One region of the Sphingomonas sp. CFBP 13733 genome, then DNA from elsewhere that is predicted to be linked to it. Evidence: predicted binding sites of a transcription regulator. Region 1 holds the regulator's gene; the other holds the start of a gene.
The links. Region 1 encodes LexA, which represses DNA repair genes until DNA is damaged. Its sites were predicted from a motif close to GTTCCNCNCTTGTTCT; they were not measured.

Region 1 (10,581 bases):
CCAAAGGTCGCTGGCTGAACAGGAAATTCGAACCTTCGGCGAGTTCGTTCAGGTTCGCTGCACGTGGCTTCAGGACCGGCATGGCGCGAGTCAGAAGGTCGAGTCCGCCATCGGGCAGGGCATGGCCGAGCCGATCGGCGGCGAGCTGGGCCAGACGCGCATCATCGGCCTCGCGAATATAGTGGCCGTTCAGATTCTCGAGCTTCTTCAGGTCGAAGCGCGAGGGCGACTTGCCGACGCCCGACAGGTCGAACCACTCGACCGCCTGTTCGCGGCTGATGATCTCGTCGTCACCGTGCCCCCAGCCGAGCCGCAGCAGGTAATTGTCGAACGCCTCGGGCAGGATGCCCATCTCGTCGCGATAGGCCTCGATGCCGACCGCGCCGTGCCGCTTGGACAGCTTGGCACCATCGGGGCCGTGGATCAGCGGGATGTGCGCATAGATCGGATCGGGCCAGCCGCCCTCGATCGCGTCCATCGCGCGGTAGATCGGCAGCTGGCGGAACGCGTTGTTGAGGTGATCGTCACCGCGGATGACGTGGGTAACACCCATGTCGTGATCGTCGACGACGACCGCGAGCATATAGGTCGGCGTGCCATCGGAGCGGAGGAGGACGAGATCGTCGATTTCCTCGTTGCGGACCGTCGCCGATCCCTGGACGCGATCCTCGATCGTGACCGCACCCTCCTGCGGCGCGCGCAGGCGGACGACATGGGGAAGATCGGGGGCCTCGCTCGCTGGACGATCGCGCCACGGGCTGCGAATGCGAAGCGGCTTCTTGGCCGCCTGCGCCTCGGCGCGCATCGCCGCGATCTCGTCATTGGTCATGTAGCAGCGATAGGCGTGACCGGCCTCGACCATCTGGTGCGCGACGCGGGCGTGGCGATCGGCGCCGGCGAACTGCATGACGACGTCGCCGTCCCAGTCGATCCCCAGCCAGCGCATGCCGTCGATGATCGCGTCGATCGCCGGCTGGGTCGACCGCACGCGGTCGGTATCCTCGATACGCAGCAGGAATTTGCCGCCGTTCGCCTTGGCGAACAGCCAGTTGAACAACGCAGTGCGCGCGCCGCCAAGATGCAGGAACCCCGTCGGCGACGGAGCGAAACGAGTAACCACGGGTGCGGCCGAAACGACGGCATCCGTATCAGATATTGCGCCCAACCGCGGGTGCTCCCAGACTGTAGAAACGATGGCCGGATCAGCCGTGGCCGCCTCTAGCATGCGTCCCCGGCGGCGACAAATGGGCGTGCCGCCCTGGATGGCGGAGCCGGGCCGGGCGATCGAACGCTGGCTGGAGGCGGAGCGCGACCAGCTCATAACATGGCTGCCGGTCGGGCTTGGCGGCGGCATCGCACTGTGGTTCGTGCTGCCCGATCCCGTGGCATGGGGCACCGCGATCCTTTTGCTGGCTGCCGGCGGTTTGGCCGGACTTGCGGCGGGGCGCGGCGGGCGCGCGGCGCGAATGCTCGCGATCGGCGCGATTGCGGCGACGCTCGGCATCGGGCTGATCTGGGTGCGATCGGACCGCGTGGCGGCACCGGTGCTCGCGGGGCCGACATTCGTGCAGCTGTCGGCGCGGGTCGAGACGATCGAACCGCTCGTCGCGCGCCGGCTTGTGCGGTTGACGGTGCGGCCGGTCGGGCCGGGGCAGGACGCCGATGGCGCGCCGGTTGCGTTGCCCGGCCGCGTCCGCATCAACCTGGCAGAGGCGGATGCGCCGGCGACGCTGGGGATCGGCGCGACGATAAGGCTGCGCGCGCGACTCATGCCGCCGCCCTTGCCCGCGGTGCCCGGCGCCTATGACTTTGCGCGCGTCGCCTGGTTCGGCGCGATCGGCGCGACGGGGCGGGGCTTTTCGCCTGTGGTGGTAGCAGAGCCGGGCCGCGGTGGCGCGGGGGTCCGGGTGGCGTTGTCGCGGCACATCGTCGCGCAACTCGACGGGAGCGCGGGCGGGATCGCCGCAGCGCTGGCGACCGGCGACGTCGGCGCGATCAGCGACGCGGATGCGGAGGCGATGCGGCGCGCCGGGCTGGCGCATCTCCTGTCGGTGAGCGGCCTCCACATCACCGCCGCGGTCGCGGCGACGATGCTGATCGTGCTGCGGCTGCTCGCGCTCAGCCCGTGGCTCGCCCTCCACACGCGACTGCCGTTGATCGCCGCGCTTGCCGGTGCGGCGGCGGCGATCGGCTACACCGTGCTGACGGGCAGCCAGGTGCCGACAATCCGCTCGTGCGTCGCGGCGTTGCTGGTGCTGGTCGCGCTGGCGATGGGGCGCGAGGCGATGACGTTGCGGCTGGTCGCGACGGGGGCGATCGCGGTGATGCTCGCGCTGCCCGAATCGCTCGCCGGGCCGAGCTTCCAATTGTCGTTCGCCGCAATCACCGCGATCATCGCGTTGCACGAGCATCCCGTCGTCCGTGCCACGTTCGCGCCGCATGACGAGGGCCGCGGCAGGCGCCTCTTGCGCGGCGCCGCGTCGCTGCTGCTGACCGGGCTCGTCGTCGAGGCGGCGCTGATGCCGATCGCAGTCTATCATTTCCACAAGGCCGGGCTGTACGGCGCGGTCGCCAATATCGTCGCGATCCCGCTGACCACGTTTGTCGTGATGCCGTTCGAGGCGCTGGCGCTGCTGCTCGACACGATCGGGATTGGCGCGCCCGCCTGGTGGCTGGTCCAGCATGCGCTCGACGCGCTGCTGTGGCTCGCGCGCGGCGTGGCGCATGCACCGGGCGCGGTCCGCGCGCTGCCGGCGGTTCCCGATGGGGCGTTTGCGCTGATGGTCGGCGGCGGGGTGTGGATCGCGCTGTGGCGGACGCGGTGGCGACGGATCGGAATGCTGCCCTTGGCGATTGGCGCGATCTGGGCGCTGACGACGCCGTCACCCGATATACTGGTCACGGGCGATGGTCGCCATGTCGCGGTCCGGACCGCCGCCGGGCTCGCGCTGCTTCGCGATCGGGCGGGGGATTATGTCCGCGATACACTGGCGGAGAATGGCGGGGTCGATGGTGAGCCGCTGCTGCTCGCGGATCAGCCCGACGCGCGGTGCAGCCGCGACCTGTGCCTGACCGATGTCGTCGCCCACGGCCGGGCTTGGCGCGTGCTGGCCACGCGCAGCGTTTACCGGGTGCCGATCGCGGAGATGGTTGCCGCCTGCCGGCGCGCGGACATCGTCATCAGCGAGCGCGGGCTGCCGCGCGGTTGTACGCCGCGATGGCTGAAGCTCGACCGGTCGATGCTCGCGCGGACCGGGGGGATCGCGTTGACGTTGACCACGGGGCGGATGGTGACGGTGCTCAATCCGGGGGACCGGCACCCGTGGCGCGATCCACCGACGCTGGCGCGGCCAATGCGACGGTTCGGGGCGGCGGGCGATCAGCATGGGCTGGCCGGGGGGGCGGCGTCGGTCCGGTTTCGAGTGCCGGCTCGGGGGTGGTCAGAGCGATAGGTCGCGACTGGGTATGTCGGGTCATGATCCTGCGAAGGTGGGGCCTCCGATTGGGAGGGCCGCAATTCCGAAACGCGGACGATGGTGCCTGGGGCCGTTGGTCACGAACGCCACTGCCGGTTGCGTGGCGGTGATGACCGCCAGCGCCACCCGGCATTCGTCAGTCGTAGCGGCGCAGGATACCCGACAGCTTGCCCTGAACCCGGACCTGTGCGGGCGCATAACGCTGCGGGTCATAGGCGCGGTTGGCCGGGTCGAGCCGGACCATTGCGCCTTCGCGGCGGAAATATTTCAGCGTCGCTTCGCTGTCCTCGATCAGCGCGACCACGATTTCGCCGTCGCGGGCGATCTCGGTACGGCGGATCAGCGCATAATCGCCGTCGAGGATGCCGGCTTCGACCATCGAGTCCCCCGAAACCTCCAGCGCATAATGCTCGCCGGTGCCGAGCAATGCGGCCGGAACGGCCAGCATCGAACTGCCTTCAAAGGCTTCGATCGGGACGCCGGCGGCGATCCGGCCGTGCAGCGGGATCTCGACGACGTCGTTCGCCGCGATGCGGGCGGGCGACGCGGGCGTGGCGCTGGCCGTGTCCGGCGCAGATACGGTGCCGGCCGATGCCGCAGCCGCCTTCGGCCCCGACTTCGCCGCAGTCTGTGCGATTGCAGCCTCGGGACGCTCGGGCATTCGCAGCACTTCGAGCGCGCGCGCCCGGTTGGGCAGGCGCCGGATGAAGTTGCGCTCTTCAAGCGCGCTGATCAGACGGTGCACGCCCGATTTCGATTTCAGGTCGAGCGCGTCCTTCATCTCCTCGAACGAGGGCGACACGCCCGTCTCGGCGAGGCGGTCATTGATGAAGCAGACAAGCTCGTGCTGCTTGCGCGTGAGCATAACGGTTCTCCGTCCGGAACAGACGAGGAACTTCTATGGAACACTTGCAGCTTCGTCAAGCGGTGACGTCACGCGATGACGAGGATTTCCGCCGAGTCGCCCGCCCTCGCCGCCGGCGCGTCGCCATCGCGGATGATCAGGCAGGACGAGCGGGCGAGCGTCAGCAGCATCGAGCTGTCCTGGATGGTCGAGGCATAGGCGCGGCCGTCGCGCAGTTCGGCGCGCATATAGTCGGTCCGCGACTGGTTGGGCGGAAGATCCTCGCCGAGCAGCGCGTGCGTCGTCTGCGGCAGGGGATCGCGCGCGCCGAGCATGTGCGCGACGACGGGGCGGACGAAGAGGATGGCGGTGACGAAGGCGGAGACGGGATTGCCAGGTAGGCCGAGCAGCATCGTCCGCCCGAGCGCGCCCGCCATCATCGGCTTGCCCGGGCGCAGCGCGATCCGCCAGAAGTCGATTGCCCCGCCAGCCGCCTCGATCGCGGGGCGGACGAGGTCGTGATCGCCGACCGACGCGCCCCCCGTGGTCACCAGTAGATCGGCATCGACCCCGGCAAAGGCGTCACGCAGCGTGTCGAGCCTATCAGGCAATATCCCCAGATCGACGATGTCGACGGGCAGATCGGCAAGCATCGCGGCGAGCATGATGCCGTTCGATTCCGGCAGCGGGACGGGATCGTTCGTCGAGCCGGGCGGGACGAGTTCGTCGCCCGTCGCGGCGACCGCGACGCGCAGCCGGCGGCCGACCGACAGCGCGCCGTGCCCGCCGGTCGCAGCGACCGCGATGCGCGCGGGCGTCAGCCGATCGCCGGCCGCGATCAGCCGCGTGCCGATCGCGAAGTCGAGCCCCTTGCGGCGTGTGTTGCGGCCTTCAAAGGCGGGGCCTTCGCCGTCGAGCATCAGCCGGTCGCCGTCGCGCGCGGCCTCTTCCTGAACAAGGACGGTATCAGCGCCGGGCGGCATCGCCGCGCCGGTGAAGATGCGCGTCGCCTCGCCCGGGGCGAGCGTGCCGGCGAAGGGGCGGCCGGCCGCGCTCTCGCCGATGACGGTCCAGGGGCCGGGCAGATCGGCGTAGCGGATCGCATAGCCGTCCATCGCCGAAAGGTCGGTCGCAGGCTGGGTGCGGCGGGCGAGAATGTCCTCCGCCGCCCAGCGACCCATCGCGGAGCGCAGCGGCACGGTTTCGGCCGGCACGCGCGATGCCATGGCGAAGAGGCGGGACTGGGCTTCGGCGACGGGGACGAGAGGGCGCATGCGGGCTCCGTTCAGCGGGGCGATGAAGGTCTGCGCTGCTCGCACGAATGCCGCGGGGCGGAAAGCGGGCAACGCCGCGACCGGCAGGACACCGGTCGGTTATGCGATCAACGTACGAGGTAAGGCAGACGTTGCGGTGAGATGGGACGACATGCCCTGCGTTGCGTCGCGCGCAAATCCTGTCGTCAGCGCAGGCAAAACGCGCTAGCCCTGTGGCGCAGGTCCGACGCAAGCCGGATCCGCACAGATCGCGTCGGTGCCCCTCGGGGCTTGAATGGGAATGCGGTGCGGGGTTTGCCCCAAGACCGCAGCTGTCCCTGCAACTGTAAGCGGCGAGCGACACGCACGCGCCCCCTGCGACGGGGGCAGCCACTGGGCCGATGGCCTGGGAAGGTGTGCGTCGAGCCTTGACCCGTGAGCCAGGAGACCTGCCGGCGTCTGGTCGCTCTTGTCCCGGTCCAGGGGGTGGCCGAGGCACGGTGAACGCCGTCTGAGCGACGACCATGCGGCGGGGGCCGCATCGGCGACGCATGCCGGCCGCTCAGGGCGTCCGGTCGGCGCGCGTCCCGGTCGTTCGCGGCAGGCCCCCGTCCTCGTCGGACGCCGGGGATGTGCCAATGACCAAGATCATGACCGGGCGGACCGCCGGTCGTTCGACGCGACACCGGATCGGCTGGATGTTCGCGATGCTGGTGGCGGCCAATATCGCCGCCTGGGGATGGGCGTTCGCGCTGTTCCAGGCGCAGCCGCTGATGCTGGGCACCGCGATGCTCGCCTGGGGGCTGGGGCTGCGGCATGCGGTCGACGCGGATCATATCGCGGCGATCGACAATGTGACGCGCAAGCTGATGCAGGACGGGCAACGGCCGATCGGGGTCGGCTTCTGGTTCGCGGTCGGTCATTCGGCGATCGTCCTGATCGCCGCGGTCGGAATCGCGCTGACCGCGAGCGCGCTGGCGCAGTTCGAGGCGTTCAAGCAGGCGGGCGGGGTGATCGCGACGCTGGTCTCCGCGCTGTTCCTGTTCACGATCGCGGCGATGAACCTGATCATCCTGCGATCGGTGTGGCGGACCTTCGGCCATGTCCGCGGCGGCGGGCGTTATGTCGAGGAGGATCTCGACCTGCTGCTCGGCAATCGCGGGCTGCTCGCGCGGCTGTTCCGGCCGATGTTCCGGCTGGTCACGCGCAGCTGGCACATGGCGCCGCTCGGCTTCCTGTTCGGGCTGGGGTTCGACACCGCGACCGAAGTCGCGATTCTCGGCCTGTCGGCGAGCCAGGCAGCGGACGGGCTGTCGATCGGCACGGTGCTGGTGCTGCCGGTGCTGTTCGCGACGGGCATGGCGCTGGTCGACAGTGCCGACGGGGTGGTGATGCTCGGCGCGTATGAATGGGCGTTCGTGAAGCCGATCCGCAAGCTCTATTACAACATCACGATCACGCTGATCTCGGCGATCGTCGCGATCGCGATCGGCGGAATCGAGACGCTCGCGCTGCTGGCATCGAAGCTGGGCCTGAGCGGGGGCGTGTGGGACGTCGCTTCGGCGCTGGGTGAGAATTTCAACGGGCTGGGCTTTGCGATCATCGCGCTGTTCGTGGCGTGCTGGGTGCTGAGTTTCGCGATCTACCGGTGGAAGCGGTTCGACGAGATCGAGGTGGTGCGGGGGTAACGAGCAGCGTCGTCATCCCGGGCTCGACCCGGGACCCAGGGCCAGGCAGCGCATTACGCGTAGCTCTGGGTCCTGACTTTCGTCAGGATGACGGAGGTCAGGTGCATTGGCACAGTCGCCAAACTCCTCTAAACCCAACCCCGAGGTTTGGTTCTACCGAACCTCAACAGATCGCGCCGGTGCCCTTCGGGGCTTGAATGGGAATGCGGTGCGGGAGCTTTGCCTCCCAATGCCGCGGCTGTCCCTGCAACTGTAAGCGGTGAGCGAGACGCACAGGCCCCCGATGCGGGGGCAGCCACTGGGTCACGAGACCTGGGAAGGCGTGCATCGAGCTTCGACCCGCGAGCCAGGAGACCTGCCAGCGTCATGGTCGCTCTTGCCTTGATCCAGGGGATGGTCGCGGCACGGTACTCCGTCTGAGCGACGAACGCGTGCGGCCGTCAGGTCGTGCGCGCGTGTGGCTGCGGGCGTGCGTCCGTCCGTGGCTGTCGTTCCGACGCCCGGAGAGTATCGCATGACCGACCCCCAGCCGACCCTGGCCAAGATTCCCGTTACCATCGTCACCGGGTTTCTCGGCGCGGGCAAGACCACGCTGATCAGCCACCTAATCCGCAACGCCGGGGGCCGGCGGCTCGCGGTGATCGTCAACGAATTCGGCACGCTCGGCATCGACGGCGATATCTTGAAGGGGTGCGCAATCCCCGATTGCCCGGCCGAGAATGTCGTCGAGCTCGCCAATGGCTGTATCTGCTGCACCGTCGCGGACGATTTCATCCCGACCGTCGAGACGTTGCTCGCGCTCGACCCGCGGCCCGACCATATCCTGATCGAGACGTCGGGGCTCGCCCTGCCCAAGCCTTTGCTCAAGGCGTTTGACTGGCCCGCGATCCGGTCGCGGATCACGGTCGACGGGGTGATCGCGCTGGCCGATGCGGAAGCGGTCGCCGCGGGACGGTTCGCGCCCGACCTCGCCGCGATCGAGGCGCAGCGTCGCGCCGATCCGAGCGTCGATCACGAGACGCCGCTCGCCGAGGTGTTCGAGGACCAGCTTGCCTGTGCCGACCTGGTGCTGCTGACCAAGGCGGATCTGGCGGGCGAGGCGGGGGTCACCGCGGCGCGCGCGGTGATCGCGGCGGAGTCCGCGCGTGCGTTGCCAGTGATCGCGCTGACCGACGGGGTGATCGATCCGCGCGTCGTGCTGGGGCTGAACGCGGCGGCGGAGGACGATATCGCGGCGCGGCCGTCGCATCATGATGGCGCGGACGATCACGAGCATGACGATTTCGACAGCATGATCGTCGACCTCGGCGAGATCGCGGACCCGGCGGCGCTCGCCGCGCGGATCGAGACGCTGGCGCGCGACGCCGACATCCTGCGCGTGAAGGGCTATGCCGCGGTGACGGGCAAGCCGATGCGGCTGCTGGTGCAGGCGGTCGGGGCGCGGGTGCGGACGCAATATGACCGGCCATGGCGCGCCGACGAGGCGCGGCAGACGCGCCTGGTGGTGATCGCCGAGCATGACCGGATCGACCCTGCAAGGATCCGGGTCGCGCTTCAGGGCTGACGACGATGCACGTCGTCTTCCGCGAAAGCCACGGGCTGGAGGAAAACGCGGTCCCGCAGGACCTCGCGCAGAGCCCGGCGGACCTCGTCGTCCTGTCCTTTTCGGACGGGGATCTCGGCGCGTTCGCGGCCGGGTGGCGGCGTGCGGCGGCGAACGGGAACCCGCTGCCGTCGCTTCGGCTCGCCAATCTGTCCGCGCTCGCGCATCCGCTGTCGGTCGATACCTATGTCGAGCGGACGCTGGACGGTGGCGCAGGCACGGGCGCGAAGGGGATCGTGATCCGGCTGATCGGCGGGCGGTCCTACTGGTCTTATGGGTTGCAGCAGGTCGAGGCACTGGCGCGGGCGCGGGGGATCGCGCTGGCGGTGCTGCCTGCGGACGGGCGGATCGACGCGCGGCTCGATGCGGCGTCGACGGTGCCGGTGTCGACGCTGCGCCGGCTCGCCGCCTTGTGCGACGATGGCGGCGCGGTCGCGGCGCAAGCCGCGCTGGCGCAGATGGCGCTGGCGGCGGGGCTCTATGCCGGGCCGGTCGCGGGGGTGAAGACGGTCCCCGAGGTCGGCGGGTGGCAGCCGCGGGATGGTGTGACGTGCCTCGCGGCGTTCGCGATGACCGCGACGCGGCCGCGAATCCTGCTGATTTTCTACCGCTCCTACCTGACCGCCGCGGATCTGGACCCGATCGAGGCGCTGCATGCCGGGCTGAGTGGGGCGGGGTTCGACGTCGTCGGGCTGTTCGCGCCGTCGCTGAAGGCGCCGGGCGCGGCGGGGTGGCTGGCGCGTTGGGTCGTCGCGCTCGCCCCGGCGGCGATCGTCAACGCGACCGCCTTTTCCGGCCGCGGCGCGGACGACAGCTCGCCGCTCGACGGGGCGGGGGTGCCGGTGTTCCAGGTCGCGCTGGCGACGTCGGACCGCGCCGCCTGGGGGGGGTCGACGCGCGGGTTGTCCCCCGCTGACCTGGCGATGCACGTCGTCCTGCCCGAGGTCGACGGACGGCTGTTCGCGGGCGTCGCGAGCTTCAAGGAGGACGGCGTCCGCGACGACGCTCTCGGCTATGCTCGGCGCGAGCACCGGGCCGAGCCCGCCCGGATCGCCGCGATCGTCGCGCGCGTCGCGGCCTGGGTGCTTCTGGCGGAGCGGCCGGTCGCGGAGCAGCGGCCCGCGGTCGTGCTGTCGACCTATCCGGGCAAGGATTATCAGATGGCGCATGCGGTCGGGCTTGACGCGCTGGCGTCTGCCGAGGCGATCGTCGAGGACCTGGCGGCCGCGGGTTATGCGACCGGGGAGACTGCATCCGGAGGCCTGGCCGAGGCGCTGGCGACGGGGCGGATCGGGTGGCCGGTCGCGGCGTATCGCGCGGCGCTTGGGGGCTTGCCGGCCGTGTTGCGCGATGCACTCGAGGAAAGCTGGGGGGCGCCCGAGGACGATCCGGGCTGTGTGGACGGCGCGTTCCAGTTCGCGGGAGTCGAGCGCGGGGGCGTGGTGATCGCGCTCCAGCCCGAACGTGGACGGAGCGCGGCGCGGGTCGGCGAGTATCACGACCTGTCGCGCTGTCCCCGTCACGCCTATGTCGCCTTCTATCTGTGGCTGCGCGCGCGGGGGAGCGATGCGCTGATCCATATCGGCGCGCACGGGACGCTCGAATGGCTGCCGGGCAAGGCCGTCGCGCTGTCGGGGGAATGCTGGCCCGAGGCGCTGACCGGGGCGATGCCGGTGCTCTATCCGTTCATCGTCAACGATCCGGGCGAGGCGGCGCA
Region 2 (10,581 bases), on a different contig from region 1:
TGGCGCGATCGCCGCGCCGACCTCGGCGGCGGAAAAGCCGTAAGCCTGGGTGAGTCGGAACGGCGTCGACAGCAGCAGCGTCATCTGTGCGATGAACGCGGTGAAGGCGCCGATCGCCGACAGCGCGAGCACCGGGCGGGCGAGCAGGTCGATCGGCAGGATCGGCTTGGTCTCGCCGCGTTCGCGCCTGACGAAGATCCAGCCGATCGCCACCCCGGTCAGCACGATCGCCGCCGAGACGACGGGGCTGTCACCGTGCACCGCGGTCTCCGACCCGCCGATGACGAGCCCAATCATCGCCGCGCACATGACCGCGCCGAGCACGTCGAACGGTTCGCTCCGCGGGCTGGGATCGGGCAAGGCGCGCCCGAGAAACAGGCTGAGGATCGCGAACGGCACCGCGCTGGCAAAGACCCAGGGCCAGGGCGCGACCGCGAGGACCAGCCCGCCCAGCGTCGGCGCGAGCGCGGCCGAACTCGATACCACCACCGAATTGATCCCGAGGCCGCGGCCGAGCTGCTTGGCGGGATAGATCGAGCGGATCAGCGCGGACGAGACGCTGAGCGCCGCCGCCGCGCCGAGCGCCTGGGCGGCGCGGACGACGAGCAGGAAGGGCAGGCTCTTGGCAAAGAAACAGAGCAGGGTCGCGACGGTGAAGACGAGCTGGCCATATTGATACATGCGCTTCAGCCCGATCCGGTCGCCGAGCCCCGAAAAGGGGAGCAGCGCCATCGCCAGGATCAGCTGATAGACGGTAACCACGGTCACCACCGCGCTGCTGTCGACGCCCAGGTCGCGTGCGATCGTCGGCAGCGCGACATTGGCGACGCCGCCGTCGATGATGGTCAGCGCGGTGCCCGCCGAGATGGCGGCGATCGCGAGGAAGCGGCGGGGCTTGGGAAGGCCATCCAGGGCCGTTGTCTGGTCGGACTGCATTGCGGACCGCGATAGACACCGTCATGAATGACGCCAAGCTATTCGGGGAAATGGACGATGCGGGTTCTTACGGCTGCGCTTGCGGCGACGATATTGACGGGCGGCGCTGGCCTTGCGGCGGGCAGTGCGCTCGCCCAAGTCGCACCGATGACGAACACAAAGCCTGCCCCGACCCCAACCCCAACCCCAACCCCGACCCCGGCCGCGGACACCGCCGCCGACCCCTATATCTGGCTCGAGGACAAGGATGGCGCCAAGCCGCTCGCCTGGGTCGAGGCGGAGAATGCCAAGACGCTTCCCCGGTTGCAGAACGATCCGCGCTACAAGAGCTTCTATGCCGAGGCGCTGGCAATCGCGGCGGCGAAGGACCGGATCCCGATGCCCGACCAGCGCTTTGGCCGGATCTACAATTTCTGGCGCGATGCCGAGCATCCGCAGGGCATCTGGCGCTGGACGAGCGAGGCGGGCTACGCGCAGGCCAATCCTGCCTGGACGACCGCGCTCGACCTCGACGCGCTGAGCAAGGCCGAGGGCAAGAAATGGGTGTGGAAGGGTGCGACCTGCCTTCAGCCCGACGAGCGGATGTGTCTCGTCTCGCTGTCCGAGGGCGGCGAGGATGCGGTGTCCTACCGCGAATTCGATCTGCAGACCGGGCAGTTCGTCGCGAACGGCTTTGCGCTGTCGACGTCGAAGCAGGGCGCGAGCTGGGTCGACAAGGACACGCTGCTGGTCGCGCGTGACTGGGGCGCGGGGTCGATGACCGCGTCGGGTTATCCGTTCGTGGTCAAGGAGGTGAAGCGCGGCCAGCCGCTGAGCGCCGCGCGCGAGATCTTCCGCGGCGAGGCGTCGGACCAGCTCGGCACCTATGCCAGCGTGATGACCGACGGGCAGGGCAACCGCGTGACGATGATCCAGCGGCGCCCGACCTTTTTCGGCGGCGAGAAGCATGTCGTCACGCCGGCCGGGCTGGTGAAGCTCGACGTTCCCGACCGCGTCTTTCCGTCGGGCATGGTCGACGGACAGGTGATCTTCTCGACCAGTGAGGCTTGGGGGCAGATCCCCGCCGGCGCGATCGCCTCGGCGCCGCTCGCCGAGGTGCGCAAGGGCAAGTTCACACCGACCCTGGTCTTCGCGCCGACCGATCGCCAGTCGGTCGACGGCGTGTCGGTGACGCGCGATCACGTGGTCGCCAGCGTCTATGACAATGTCCGCGGGCGGGCGATGGTGTTCACGCACGGCAAGGCGGGCTGGACGTCGCGCGCGGTCGCGCTGCCCGACAATGCCTCGGTCGATGTCGCGAGCACGACCGATCGCAGCAATGCGACGTTCGTGCAGGTGACGGGGTTCCTTGCGCCGACGACCTTGTGGACGCTCGATGCGGGGCCTGGCGGCGTGCCCAAGCAGATCAAGGCGCTGCCGGCGAAGTTCGATGCGTCGCGCGACGTCGTCGAGCAGTTCGAGGCGGTGTCGACCGACGGGACGAAGATCCCCTATTTCATCGTCCACCGGAAGGACGTGCCGCTCGACGGCACCACGCCGACGATCATGACCGCCTATGGCGGGTTCGAATCGTCGATGACGCCCTATTATTCGGGGGTGATGGGCAAGCTGTGGCTCGAGCGCGGGGGCAGCTTCGTGCTCGCCAATATCCGCGGCGGCGGCGAGTTCGGGCCGAAATGGCACGATGCCGGGCGCAAGACCAAGCGGCAGATCATCTATGACGATTTCGCCGCGGTCGGGCAGGACCTGATCGCGCGCAAGCTGACCAGCCCGGCGACGCTCGGCATCTATGGCGGGTCGAATGGCGGGCTGCTGATGGGGGTCGAGTTCAACCAGCATCCCGATCTGTGGAAGGCGGTGACGATCCAGGTGCCGCTGCTCGACATGATCCGCTACGAACAGATCGCCGCGGGTGCGTCCTGGGTCGATGAATATGGGTCGGTGAAGATTCCTGCGGAGAAGGCGTTTCTCGAGACGATCTCGCCCTATCAGAACATCAAGCGCGGCGGGGCTTACCCCGAGCCCTATATCTGGACGACGACCAAGGACGACCGGGTCGGGCCGCAGCATGCGCGCAAGTTCGCCGCGCGGCTGAAGGAATATGGCCTGCCGTATCTGTTCTACGAGGATACCGCGGGCGGGCATTCGGGCGATGCGGACATCGAGCAGGGGGCGCGGATGCAGGCGCTGCAGATGACCTATTTCGCGCAGAAGCTTATGGGGCCGGCGAAGTAGGGGACCCGTCATCCTGGACTTGATCCAGGATCCAGAGCCGGAGGCGGTGTCGCTCGTGGCTCTGGATCCTGACTTTCGTCAGGATGACGGGGGTTTGGGGGAGAAGTGATTCACGGCGGCGGGCGTGATGGACGCCCGGTCGCCGCACCCGATCAGCGGCAGCGGATCTGGCTGTTGTTCTGTTCGACCGCGCGGCCGGCGAGGCCGCCCGCGGCCGCGCCCAGCAGCGAACCGACGATCCGCGAGCGGCCGCCGTCGATCACGTTGCCGAGAATGCCGCCACCTGCCGCGCCGATGATCAGCCCGGTCGTGCCGTCGTTGCGCTTGCAGTAATAGCGGCCGTCCTGCCCCGCATAGACGCGGTCGTTGGCGGACAGGGTGCGCTCCTGATAATTCGGGCCGACGCGATAGTCGCGGGCCGGGTCGTAATTGCCCTCGTCGCGCTCATCGGGATAACCGCCCTCATACCGGTCGGGCGCCTGGCGATAGCCGCCCTGCGGTGCCGGCGGAACATAGCTGCCGCCACGATTGCCGCGCAGCGACTGGTAGCGATCGAATTCCTCGCGGAAGATCTGCAACTCGCTGTCGAGGCGCGCCTGGGCGGCGGCGAAACGGGCGTTGTCGGCACTGGTCTGCGCGACGGCGGGGGCGGCGGCGGACAGGCAGGTCGCGGCGATCATCGTCGCGAGGCCGAGAGAACGCTTCATGATCGAAATCCTTTCACGGTAGGGTGTCCCGGGGGAGCGTCCCGGTAACGGGTGGCGACATCGCGCCGCCACCCGGCTTTCGTCAACGACAGATCTGGACGCGACGATGGTTGCGCCATTCGGTGCGGCAGCGGCGATTGTTGTTCCAGTTGCGGCGGTCATTGTCGCGACCGCGGAAGCGGCGACCGTCGTGGCGACCACGATGGTCGTTGCGGCGATAGTCGCGACGATCGGCACGATGATCACCGCGATGATCGTTGTCGCGATACTGCTGGCTATGGCCCCGATCGCGCTGGGCTTCGGCGGGCGCGGCCACGCCGAGGCCGAGCGTGGCGAAGGCGAGCCCGGCGGCGATGAGATTCGTAAACTTCATGACGTGTCCTCTTGCCCGAGATCGGGCTGGAAGGACGATACGATCATGGTTCGGCATCGTTCCTGAACGAGGTTGTCGGCTCCCGTACAGGTTGGCGCCGACCGGTCGTCCTACGGCGCGATCGTGACGAAGCTGTCCATGACGCGCTTGCGGCCGGCCTGTTCGAAGTCGATCTCGAGCTTGTTGCCCTCGATCTCGGCGATCGCGCCATAGCCGAATTTCTGGTGGAACACGCGCTGGCCGAGCGACAGGTCGTCGCGGCCCTTGTTGCCGAGGCTGATCGCGCTGGACCGGCTTTCAACGACGCGGGCGGGCTTGGTCGAGAAGCCGCCGCCGGGCGTGGCGGCGCGCTGCCAGCCGGGGCCGCGGCCGGTGCCGCGTGCGACGTCGGCGAACGGATCGGCGCGGTCGGACCAGTTCGCCTGCCAGAGGCTCGCGCCGCCCGACATCGTCGTCTCGGTGTCGGTATGCTCGTCGGGAAGCTCGGCGACGAAGCGCGAGGGGATCGACGAATTCCACTGGCCGTAGATGCGGCGATTGGCGGCGTGGAGGATGACGGCCAGGCGCCGCGCGCGCGTGATCGCGACATAGGCGAGGCGGCGTTCCTCCTCGAGACTCTTCACGCCGCCCTCGTCGAGCGAGCGCTGCGACGGGAACAGTCCTTCCTCCCAGCCGACGCAGAACACGGTGTCGTATTCGAGGCCCTTGGCGGCGTGGATGGTCATGATCGTGACCTGCGGATCCTGCGCGCCGCCCTCATTGTCCATCACCAGCGAGACGTGTTCGAGGAACGCGCCGAGCGAGTCATATTCCTCCATCGCGCGGACGAGTTCGCTCAGATTCTCGAGCCGGCCGGTCGCCTCGACCGATTTCTCGGCCTGGTACATCGCGGTGTAGCCGCTCTCGTCGAGCAGCTGCCGTGCGAGTTCGGCGTGGGGCAGGCTGGTCGCCATGTCGCGCCAGCGCGCGATGTCGCCGACGAGGCGCCCGAGCGACTTCTTCGCGGCGCCGGTCAGTTCGTCGGTGTCGAGGATGCGCGCGGCGGCGGTCGTCAGCGGGGTGCCGGTGGCGCGCGCGAGCTGGTGGATGCGCGCGACCGCCTTGTCGCCGAGGCCGCGCTTGGGGACGTTGACGATGCGTTCGAACGCCAGGTCGTCCGCGGGCTGATTGACGACGCGCAGATACGCCAGCGCGTCGCGGATCTCGGCGCGTTCGTAGAAGCGGAAGCCGCCGACGATCTTGTACGGCATGCCGATCGCGATGAAGCGGTCCTCGAACTCGCGCGTCTGGTGCTGCGCGCGGACGAGGATCGCGACCTCGTCGAGGCTCTTGCCCGTGCGACGGACGCTCTCGATTTCCTCGCCGACGCGGCGCGCTTCCTCGGGGCCGTCCCAGACGCCGATGACCTTGACCTTCTCGCCGACGTCGAGCTCGGTCCAGAGCTGTTTGCCGAGGCGACCGCCATTGTTGGCGATCACGCCCGAGGCCGCGCCGAGGATATGCGGCGTGCTGCGGTAATTCTGTTCGAGGCGGATGACCTTCGCGCCCGGAAAGTCGCGCTCGAACTTCAGGATGTTCTCGACCTGCGCGCCGCGCCACGAATAGATCGACTGGTCGTCGTCGCCGACACAGGCGATGTTCTTGCGCTCCTGCGCGAGCAGCCGCAGCCAGAGATATTGCGACGAGTTGGTGTCCTGATACTCGTCGACCATGATGTATTTGAAGCGCTGCTGATACTGCGCCAGCACGTCGCGGTGCGTCTTCAGGATGACGAGCATGTGGAGCAGCAGGTCGCCGAAATCGCACGCGTTGAGCGCGCGCAGCCGGGTCTGGTATTGCTCGTACAGCTCGCCGCCGCGGCCATTGGCGTAGCGCTCGCTCTCGCCCGCATCGATATCGGCGGGGACGAGGCCCTTGTTCTTCCACTGGTCGATCAGCCCGGCGAGGCTGCGCGTCGGGAAACGCTTCTCGTCGATATCGGCGGCGAGGATGAGCTGTTTGAGCAACCGCAGCTGGTCGTCGGTATCGAGGATCGTGAAATTGGACTGCAGCCCGACAAGCTCGGCATGGCGGCGCAGCATCTTGGCGGCGATCGCGTGGAAGGTGCCGAGCCACGGCATCCCCTCGACCGCGTCGCCGACCAGACGCCCGACGCGCTCGCGCATCTCGCGCGCGGCCTTGTTGGTGAAGGTGACGCTGAGGATCTCCGACGGCCACGCCTTCTTGGTGAAGATCAGATGCGCGAGTCGCGCGGTCAGCGCCGCGGTCTTGCCGGTGCCCGCGCCGGCGATGATCAGGACGGGGCCGTCGGTGGTCAGCACCGCCTCGCGCTGGGGATCGTTGAGGCCGCGGAGATAGGGCGGCTGGCGGTTTGCGTCGGACGGATGGGCGATCTGGTTCACCGGTGAACAGGTAGGGAACGGGGCGCGATCGGGCAAGCGGCTAAGGCTTGCACGGCGCAGCGATGTGTGGAACAAATCGAGAATATCAACAGGAGGCGTGCATGTTGTCGGGACGATGCCACTGCGGAGCGATCCACTATGTCGCGACGGGCGAGGCGGCGCATCACGCGCTGTGCCACTGTGAGGATTGCCGACGCAGCGCAGGCGCGCCGATGGTCGGCTGGATCGCGTTCAGGACCGAGCAGGTGACGATTTCGGGCGATCCGGTGACCTATGCGTCGTCCGAGCACGGGCGGCGGCTGTTCTGCGGAACGTGCGGGACGGGCCTGTTCTACACCAACCCGGTCGCGCTGCCGGGGATCATCGACATCCAGTCGTGCACGCTCGACGATCCCGAGTCGGTCGCACCGGGCGCGCAAATCCAGGTCGCGGAGCGGCTGGCGTGGATGGCGGACCTGGCGAGCCTGCCCGAATTCGCGCGCTATCCGGGGATGTGAACGGGCGTGCCGTCGTCGTCCGGCTGCGGGGTGATCGAAATCGCGGGGCGACCGACGAACCGTCGCCAAACCGTCGCGGGAGCGTAACGATCCGGGCGTAGGGCGTGCGCAGCGACGAGGGTCTTCGTCGGAGAGGCCGCGCAGAGACGGTCCTCCCGACGGTCAGGCTTAGTCGCGCGCAGGCGGTGTGCCTGCGGACCGCAGGACCAGCAAAGGACGTCATCATGAAGATCCTCCACAGCGTCGCTTCGGCGGCGATCGCTTCCGCGTGCCTTTTTGCGACCGGCGCTGCCGCCGATCCGGTGCGCGACCCCGTCACGATCCGTGTCTCGCATGCCGGGCTCGACCTGGCCAGCGACGCCGGGCGGCGCGTGCTTGCGCGTCGCGTGCAGTCGGCGGTCAACCGGACCTGCGCCCCGCGGACCGGCGGGCTGAATGCCTTTGCCGAGTCGCGCCGGTGCCGTACGGAAATGATGCAGGACGCCACGGTCCAGACCGCCGCGTTGCTGACGCGCAACGGGACGCAGCTGGCAAGCCTCGCGGGGCGGTAGCGTCGTCGCGCTCGATCCGATGCGCGATTGAAGGAGGACCGCTCTGTCAGAGGCGCGGCGGTCCTCCCCCTCCGTCAGGCTGGGCCTGCCACCTCCCCCTGGCGGGGGAGGGTCATGGGCGGTTGCGCTCTGGGTGGGGTTCGTCACTGTGTCATTCTGGTATCGCCGCGCGGCGATGCATCGCGTTGTCATAAAGTTGTAATCGTTAGGGCCGACTGCGCGATCATGGCTACTTCCCCATTAACGGTCGACGCGATCGACCGCGCACCGCGCAGCGGACCGCGGCTCGATCATGATCTGCATCCGGCCGGGCGCTGGATCTTTCTGGCAATATTGCTGGGGGGGCTGGCCTATGCGGGGTTCAGCATTGCCACCGATACCGCGCAGGTTGGCGAGACGCTCGCGGTCGGTGCGTTCGCGTTCCTCGGGCTCGCGCTGCTGATCGCGCTCGGGTTCGAATTCGTCAACGGCTTCCACGACACCGCCAATGCGGTCGCGACGGTCATCTACACGCATTCGATGCCCGCGCCGCTCGCGGTGGTCTGGTCGGGCTTCTTCAACTTCGTCGGCGTGATGACGTCGTCGGGTGCGGTCGCCTATTCGATCATCACGCTGCTGCCGGTCGACCTCATCCTCAACGTCGGCAGCGCCGGCGGGTTCGCGATGATCTTCGCGCTGCTGCTCGCGGCGATCCTGTGGAACCTCGCGACCTGGGCGGTCGGGCTGCCCAATTCGTCGAGCCATGCGCTGATCGGCTCGATCCTCGGCGTCGGGCTCGCCAACCAGCTGATCAACGGCGGCGCGGACGGCACGTCGGGCGTCGACATGGCGCAAGTGACCAAGGTGCTCTCCGCGCTCGCGTTCAGCCCGGTGGTCGGCTTTGTCGGCGCGCTGCTGATGCTCTTGGTGATGAAGCGCTTCCTGCGCGATCGCAAGCTGTACGAGGCGCCCGAGAGCGATACGCCGCCGCCACGCGGGATCCGTGCGCTGCTGATCGGCACCTGCACCGCGGTCAGCTTCGCGCATGGCAGCAATGACGGCCAGAAGGGGATGGGGCTGATCATGCTTATCCTGATCGGCTGCGCGCCGACCGCCTATGCGCTGAACCGGACGATGCCCGAAAGCGCGACGCCGGCGTTCGTCCAGACCGCCCGTGCGGCGTCGTCGGCCTATGCCGCGCATGCCGACGGCACGCCTTCGACGGTCGAGGCCGCGCGCGCGCGCGTCACCACCGCGCTGAAATCGAAGCAGGTCGCCGAGCCCGTCGTCTATGGCGCGCTCGCTACGCTGTCGAACGACGTCACCCGCCGGATCGAGGGCTATGGCTCGCTCGGCAAGGTGCCCGCGGCGGCGACGTCGAACCTGCGCAACGACATGTACCTCGTGCTCGACACCACCAAGCTGGTCGCGGCCGACAAGACCGCGCAGGCGCGCTTTACCGCGCAGGAGATCACGGAGCTTAAAACCTATGGCGGCGGGCTCGAGCAGGGGACGCGCTACATCCCGATCTGGGTGAAGGTCACGGTCGCGCTCGCGCTCGGGCTCGGCACGATGGTCGGGTGGAAGCGGATCGTCGTCACCGTCGGCGAACGGATCGGCAAGTCGCACCTGACCTATGGCATGGGTGCGTCGGCGGAGCTGGTCGCGGCGGCGACGATCCTGATGGCGGACCGGTTCGGCCTACCCGTGTCGACGACGCATATCCTGTCGTCGGGCGTCGCGGGCGCGAGCGTCGCCAATGGCGGCGGGCTGCAGCGGCGGACGCTGGTGAACATGGGGCTGGCGTGGATCATGACGCTGCCGGTCGCGATGCTGTTGTCGGGCGGGCTTTACTGGATGCTGCTCGGGGTGGCGCACGCCTTGGGGCGCTAAAGCCGAGCGCGCGATTGACGGGGCGGCGGCGGGCGGCGATGCACGCGGCATGAGCACGCTTAGGTCCAGCCGCCGCATCCTCGCCGCCAGCCTGGTCGGCACCGCGGTCGAATTTTACGACTTCTACATCTACGCGACCGCCGCGGCGCTCGTGTTCGGGCCGCTGTTCTTCGCGGGCCAGTCGGCGTCGGCGCAGCTGCTGCTGAGCTATGCGACGTTCGGGCTGGCGTTCGTCGCGCGGCCGGTGGGCGCGGTGCTGTTCGGGCATTTCGGCGACCGGGTCGGGCGCAAGTCGACCCTGGTCGCGTCGCTGCTGCTGATGGGCGGATCGACCGTCGCGATCGCGTTCCTGCCGACCTATGCGCAGGTCGGCTGGTGGGCGCCGGCCCTGCTCTGCCTGATGCGGCTGGGGCAGGGGCTGGGGCTGGGCGGCGAATGGGGTGGCGCCGCGCTGCTCGCGGTCGAGAATGCGCCGCCGCACCGCCGCAACACGTTCGGGATGTTCCCGCCGCTCGGCGCGCCGGTCGGGTTTCTGGCGGCCAACGGGCTGTTCCTGATCATCGGGCTGGTCCTCGACGAGGCGCAGTTCCTCGCCTGGGGCTGGCGGATCCCGTTCCTGGTCAGCGCAGTGCTGGTCGGGCTGGGGCTGTGGGTGCGGCTGAAGCTGACCGAGACGCCCGCGTTTCTGGAAGCGGAGAAGACCGAGGCGATCCCGCGCGTGCCGATCGCCGAGCTGCTGACGCGGCATCTGCGCGCGACGCTGGCGGGGACGTTCGGGGTGATCGCGTGTTTCGCGCTCTTCTATCTCGCGACCGCGTTTGCGCTCGGCTACGGCACCAAGACGCTCGGCTATTCGCGCGAGGCGTTCCTCGGCGTCGAGCTGGTCGCGATCTGGTTCCTCGCGGCGGGGGTGATCCTCGCGAGCGTGCTGGCGGATCGCTATTCGGCGGCGCGGATGCTCGGCATCGGGTTTGCGGGCTGCATCGTCGTCGGGGCGCTGATGGGGCC

Region 2: IFT71_RS07705 (ATP-dependent helicase) is a predicted target of LexA. The motif match lies at 6,657-6,672, and genes of this name have one in related genera.

What each region holds. Positions count from the first base shown of each region.
Region 1 covers NZ_JACYUP010000004.1:533,188-543,768, forward strand. The annotation lists gene gltX (glutamate--tRNA ligase) at 1-1,225, opposite strand, end outside; gene IFT71_RS15020 (ComEC/Rec2 family competence protein) at 1,245-3,452, shown strand; gene lexA (transcriptional repressor LexA) at 3,613-4,341, opposite strand; gene IFT71_RS15030 (molybdopterin molybdotransferase MoeA) at 4,410-5,594, opposite strand; cobalamin riboswitch at 5,832-6,044, shown strand; gene IFT71_RS15035 (HoxN/HupN/NixA family nickel/cobalt transporter) at 6,224-7,261, shown strand; cobalamin riboswitch at 7,422-7,638, shown strand; gene cobW (cobalamin biosynthesis protein CobW) at 7,776-8,825, shown strand; gene cobN (cobaltochelatase subunit CobN) at 8,831-10,581, shown strand, end outside.
Region 2 covers NZ_JACYUP010000002.1:730,790-741,370, forward strand. The annotation lists gene IFT71_RS07685 (MFS transporter) at 1-936, opposite strand, end outside; gene IFT71_RS07690 (prolyl oligopeptidase family serine peptidase) at 1,084-3,171, shown strand; gene IFT71_RS07695 (glycine zipper 2TM domain-containing protein) at 3,324-3,878, opposite strand; gene IFT71_RS07700 (hypothetical protein) at 3,961-4,251, opposite strand; gene IFT71_RS07705 (ATP-dependent helicase) at 4,362-6,644, opposite strand; gene IFT71_RS07710 (GFA family protein) at 6,755-7,150, shown strand; gene IFT71_RS07715 (UrcA family protein) at 7,375-7,701, shown strand; gene IFT71_RS07720 (inorganic phosphate transporter) at 7,927-9,573, shown strand; gene IFT71_RS07725 (MFS transporter) at 9,623-10,581, shown strand, end outside.